Regions from separate parts of the Exiguobacterium sp. BRG2 genome, predicted to be linked through region 2. Evidence: riboswitches for the same ligand, from Rfam matches in the RefSeq annotation. Region 2 holds a riboswitch; the other holds the start of a gene.
The links. A riboswitch is a leader RNA that binds a small molecule or an ion and turns the genes downstream of it on or off. The one in region 2 is predicted to bind S-adenosylmethionine.

Region 1: another riboswitch for S-adenosylmethionine. It lies ahead of metK (methionine adenosyltransferase); the one in region 2 lies ahead of Q9R23_RS10015 (LLM class flavin-dependent oxidoreductase).

Annotation. Positions count from the first base shown of each region.
Region 1 covers NZ_JAUZUW010000003.1:82,227-85,407, forward strand. The annotation lists gene pckA (phosphoenolpyruvate carboxykinase (ATP)) at 1-1,437, opposite strand, end outside; SAM riboswitch class I at 1,672-1,798, shown strand; gene metK (methionine adenosyltransferase) at 1,927-3,135, shown strand.
Region 2 covers NZ_JAUZUW010000006.1:139,726-142,906, reverse strand. The annotation lists gene Q9R23_RS10025 (DUF817 domain-containing protein) at 90-875, shown strand; gene Q9R23_RS10020 (DUF975 family protein) at 1,069-1,707, shown strand; SAM riboswitch class I at 1,817-1,919, shown strand; gene Q9R23_RS10015 (LLM class flavin-dependent oxidoreductase) at 1,994-3,052, shown strand; gene Q9R23_RS10010 (ATP-grasp domain-containing protein) at 3,049-3,181, shown strand, end outside.

The DNA.
Region 1 (3,181 bases), on a different contig from region 2:
ATTGAGTAATTCACTTGGAACACCAGGAACTTCAAGTGGCATATGAAGTCCGAAGATTGGGTGCTCTTCTGTTGGAATCGTTGCAAGTGTTCCGTTGACGGCAGCGTTGACCATCGTCCGTGTATACGATAGCTTCATTCGACTACCTGTCCCGTAAGCACCGCCTGTCCAGCCTGTGTTGACGAGATAAACGGTCACACCGTGACGATCAATCAGTTCTCCGAGCATCGTCGCATACTTTTCAGGTATCAGTGGAAGAAATGGTGAACCGAAGCATGTCGAGAACGTTGCTTCCGGTTCCGTGATACCACGCTCTGTTCCAGCAAGTTTTGATGTATAACCTGATAGGAAATGATACATCGCTTGTTCTTTCGTCAATTTACTGATCGGAGGCAAGACACCATACGCATCAGCCGTCAAGAAGACAATCGTCTTCGGATGACCAGCCCGTGATGGAACAGCGATGTTATCGATCGCTGTGATCGGATAAGCAGCACGTGTATTTTCAGTCAACGATGTGTCATCGTAATCAGGATGACGAGATTCATCGAGCACGACGTTTTCAAGGACAGTTCCGAAACGGATCGCATCAAAAATTTGCGGTTCTTTTTCGCGTGACAGATTGACCGTCTTCGCATAACATCCACCTTCAATGTTGAAGACGCCGTTATGCGACCAACCATGCTCATCGTCACCGATCAATTGACGGCTATCGTCTGCTGACAGGGTGGTCTTACCAGTACCGGATAGACCGAAGAACAAGGCGACGTCGCCTTCGTGTCCGACGTTTGCTGAACAGTGCATCGAAAGGACATTTTCTTGTGGTAAGAGGTAGTTCATGACGGAAAAAATCGATTTTTTGATTTCGCCCGCATATTCGGTTCCGCCGATCAAGACGATCCGGTGTTCAAACGACATGGCGATGAATGTCTCGGAATTCGTTCCGTCAACGGTAGGGTCTGCTTTGAAATGTGGCGCGTAGACGACCGTGAACGGTTCGAAGGCAGCCACTTCAGGATACTCGCGTAAAAAGAGTTGTTTGGCAAACAGGTTATGCCAAGCGTATTGTGTGAGCACACGAACCGGAAGGGTGAAGTGCGTATCTGCCCCAGCAGCAGCTTCTGTGTAGTAGAGCTGATCGGCTTCGTTCATGTAACGAAGAACCTTTTGTAACAATTGTTCAAATTTGTCTCCATCCATCGGTTGGTTAACATGACCCCAATCAATGTGAGACTCGCAGGAAGAATCACGGACGATGAACTTATCTTTTGGTGAACGACCTGTAAATTTCCCCGTTTCTACAGATAGTGCGCCGTTCTCAGTAAGGACACCTTCTTCGTTTCGAATCGCATGTTCGACAAGTTCAGCAACAGATAGTTGTTTGAACACATGCTCTTTCTTGAGTAGTTCTTCGATATTCAGGACCGTCATCGGCATCCTGACCCCACCTTTCCCCTACGTTGGTTTTGGCTCACTGAATTTAGTATGACACATTTATTATATATGACATACTAAAGAGAGCGCAATCATTTTCTGGTGCTGATTTCTATTTATCTGGAAACGCTTTCAGCATTAATAGTTTAACATCTCTTTTAAAAAGTTTCGACTAGAATTTGAAACCTTGCTTGACAGAGTAGGTACAACTTTATATCATGTAATTCGTAACGGATACTCTTATTCTGAGCAGGTGGAGGGAACAAGGCCCGAAGAAACCCGGCAACCGTCCTACATTAATTCATATATTAATGAGGGAAAAGGTGCTCTCCTGAAGCGAAGTAAACACTTCGAACGATAAGAGGGTAAAGGAAGAACGCACAACCTTTCCCTGACCATTTTTTGGACTTGGAAAGGTTTTTTTCATTTTACCGTCCCACTCAACTAGGGGAAATGAGTACACCGTCAAATTCTTTTTTGGGAGGGTCATACATGACAAACCTTAATCGCCGACTATTCACGTCGGAGTCAGTCACTGAAGGTCATCCAGATAAAATCTGTGACCAAATTTCGGATTCAATCCTCGATGCGATTCTTGCAGCGGATCCAAACGCACGTGTTGCGGCAGAAACTTCTGTTACAACAGGTCTCGTTCTCGTTGCAGGTGAGATCACGACATCCACTTACGTCGACATTCCAAAAGTCGTTCGTGAAACGATTCGTGAAATCGGCTACACACGCGCGAAATACGGTTTCGATGCGGATACATGTGCTGTATTGACATCGATCGATGAGCAATCAGCAGATATCGCTCTTGGTGTCGACCAAGCGCTTGAAGCACGTGAAGGTAGCATGTCTGATGCAGAAATCGATGCAATCGGTGCAGGAGACCAAGGTCTTATGTTCGGTTACGCAACGAAAGAAACACCAGAACTCATGCCACTTCCAATTTCGCTTTCGCACCGTCTCGCACGCCGTTTGGCAGAAGTGCGTAAAAACGGTCAACTCGACTACCTTCGTCCGGACGGAAAAACACAAGTCACGGTCGAATACAACGAGAACAACGAGCCGGTTCGTGTCGATACGATCGTCATTTCGACACAACATGCGGAAGAAGTTACGCTTGAGCAAATCCAAGCTGATTTAAAAGAACACGTCATCACACCAGTCATCCCGGCTGAATACATCGACGCAGCAACGAAATTCTTCATCAACCCAACTGGTCGTTTCGTCATTGGCGGACCACAAGGAGATGCTGGATTGACTGGTCGTAAGATCATCGTTGATACGTATGGTGGATACGCACGCCACGGCGGTGGAGCATTCTCAGGTAAAGATCCAACAAAAGTCGACCGTTCAGCTGCATACGCAGCACGTTACGTCGCGAAGAACCTCGTTGCTGCAGGTCTTGCAGACAAAGCAGAAGTTCAACTCGCTTACGCAATCGGTGTCGCACACCCAGTATCAATCGCGGTTGATACATTCGGCACAGGAAAACTGCCTGAAGCACAACTCGTCGAATTGGTTGCTGAAAACTTCGATCTTCGTCCGGCTGGAATCATCAACATGCTTGATCTCCGTCGTCCGATCTATCGTCAAACAGCTGCATACGGTCACTTCGGTCGTACAGATGTTGAGCTTCCATGGGAGCAAACAGATAAAGCAGCAGTTCTTGAAGAACAAGCAAAACGTTTCGCATAATCAAAAAGTCCGGAAATCCTACTTGGGTTTTCGGGCTTTTTTGTTT
Region 2 (3,181 bases):
GAAAGACGAAATTTTCCGTTTTTTCCATCTTAAGAAGGAGGGGAAGGTCGAAAGAGAAACGTATACTGAAGAAAAAAGGAGATGACAGGATGAAAGCGATCCGGCACCTGATTCGTTTTACATACATAGAAGCCGTCTGTTGCGTCTTTCCCGTCATGATTTTCGCAGCGCTTGCTCTTTCACGTTATCTTCCTGCTGAACCGATCGCGCGATACGATCTCCTGTTGCTATGGTGTCTTCTCGTCCAAATCGTCTTACTTGTCACGCGTTATGAAACGCTGGAAGAGTTCAAACTGATCTTACTCTTTCACGTGATTGGTCTAGCACTTGAACTGTTCAAAGTGAACGTTGGGTCTTGGAGTTATCCGGAACAGGCTCTAACGAAAGTGGCTGGTGTTCCCTTGTATGCAGGATTCATGTATGCAAGTGTCGCAAGTTATGTCTGTCAAGCGTTCCGAAGATTTCATTTACGCTTCACAGCATTTCCACCGCCTTGGCTTGCGATCAGCGTAGGCAGTCTCGTCTATCTCAACTTCTTCACCCACCATTGGATCTTCGATGCACGCTGGCTATTGATGGTCCTCGTCGTCCTTGTCTTCTATAAGTCATGGGTTCATTTTACGATCGAGCAGACGATCTACCGGATGCCGCTCGTCCTATCCTTTTTACTGATTGCCTTTTTCATTTGGATCGCGGAGAACATCGTGACGTTCTTTAAAGGCTGGGTCTATCCGCATCAGGAAGGAGGCTGGGCAGTCGTTGATCTTGGAAAATTGTCTTCTTGGTTCCTGCTTGTGATCATCACGGTTTTGATCGTCATCGTCGCGAAATACAAGCGTCAGGATCCGGCTGTGGAGATATATCAGCGTACATAGACGAAAAACATGACATTTCGTTTGCGATGAAGCGCTTCGATGTTCAACGTTCGTTCTAACATGTGGACGACAACTTGAGCGTGCTTGGCTCAACCAGCAACGAGACGGGAAATTATTGAAAAAAGAGTGAAACATTAGAAATTTTAAGCCGTAGAGTAAGGTGAGAACTTATTTTTCAAGGAGGACCTTACTCATGTCATCTCAATTAAAGAAAGCAGCGAAGGAGTCGCTCAGCGGTCGTTGGGGATTTGCAGTCCTAGCTTTTCTGCTGTTTAGTATTATTCAGGGTGTTCCTAATTTATTTGGATCGGATATCGATGAGCCGTCTAGTAGTATAGATCTCGTTGTATCATTGGTGTCGATTTTATTGATTCCAGTAGGAGTCGGTTGGACATGGATTGCCATGTCGATTGCTCGTGGCGAAGAAACGAAAGTGACGGATTTGTTTGAGCCATATGGTATGTTCCTGAAAGTGGTGGGGCTGGCCATTGTTCAGTTCATCTTTATCGCGCTCTGGACGTTACTCTTAATCATCCCTGGTATCATCAAGTCATTCTCTTACTTGTTGACGTTCTACATCCTTCGAGATGAACCATCGATCGGTATCCTCGAGGCCATCACGCGTTCACGCCAACTCATGGATGGTCACAAGATGGAAGCATTCTTACTCTTCCTATCATTCATTGGTTGGGCATTACTTGTAATCGTTACACTTGGTCTTGCTGTCCTATGGGTCGGACCATACTTCAGTGTCACGCTTGCCAAATTCTACGATCGTATTCGTGGGGAGCAAGCACCAGAGCCAACATCAGATTTCGTCGCACCATATTAATCCGGAATCCCGACACTACGTCGGGATTTTTCTTTGAAATAAATCCGATAGGAAAAGACGGTTTAATGGTTGCTTTAGTTCAATGAATTCTGTACGATGAATGCAACACATCTTATCTAGAGAAGTCGAGGGACTGGCCCGAAGACACTTCAGCAACCCCGCTATGGCGGAAGGTGCTACTTCCAGGAAGGAATACCTTCTGAAGATAAGAGCGGACAGGACAAGATACCGTCGCTCTTTTCGAACTTCGAAAAGAGCGTTTTTTTATGATAAGGGGGACGATGGAGTGGAGTATGGTTTTTGGTTACCGATTTTTGGGGGATGGTTACGTAACGTCGAGGATGAACAGATGCCAGCAACATTCGATTATGCGAAACAAGTCGCACAAACAGCTGAACGCATCGGCTTCTCGACGACGTTGATTGCGGAATTGAACTTGAACGATATCAAAGGCATCAAGGAACCGAGTCTTGAGGCATGGACAACGGCAGCGGCGATTGCTGCAACAACAGAACGCCTTGAGATCATGACAGCGGTTCGTCCCGGGTTCCATAATCCAGCGACGACGGCGAAGATGGCGGCAAACATCGATCAGTTGAGTGGAGGGCGATTTACGCTCAATGTCGTCTCAGCCTGGTGGGCAGAAGAAGCAAAACAATACAACGGTATTTTTACTGCACATGATGAGCGCTATGCCCGGACGGAAGAGTTCGTCACGGTCATGAAAGGACTATGGGCAGATGCGTCACCGTACAGCTTCTTCGGTCATCACTACACGATCGAACAGGCAGAACTCCATCCGAAACCCGTCCAGCGTCAGGGGATTAAGCTCTACGCTGGTGGAGAGAGTGAAGCCGGAAAACGGACGATCGTCGAACATTGTGATGCCTACGTCATGCATGGAGGCACTGTTGAAGAAGTAGCTCATAAAATCAATGATATGAAAGTACGCCGGGAAGCGACGGGACACGCACCGCTTGAGAGCTTCGGTCTTGCTGCCTACATCATTTGTCGGGATACGGAAGAAGAAGCGCTTCTTGAGTGGCAACGCATCACGGACGTTAAGGAAGACAGCGCCGGTTATGCCGGTTATCAAGATTTCATCAGTAAATCGCAACTCGAACAACAGGTCGAACGAAATGATTATTCCGTCTCGAACCGTGGTCTGCGACCGAACTTGATCGGAACACCAGAACAGATTGCCGAACGGATTCTAGCGTTCGAAGCCGTTGGTGTCACTTTGCTCTTGTTACAATTCTCACCACAACTTGAAGAAATGGAACGCTTTGCCCGTGACGTAATGCCACTGGTCGAAGCGAAACGAAAGGTAGGTCAACAATCATGACAAAAATTCATATTCTCCACGAAAACCAAGAATGGACGGATCATCTCATCAAACGTCTCGAAGAACTCAAGTTGCCGTACGAGCAGTGGCACTTAAATGAAGGAATCGTACCGTTAGATGAACTGCCGC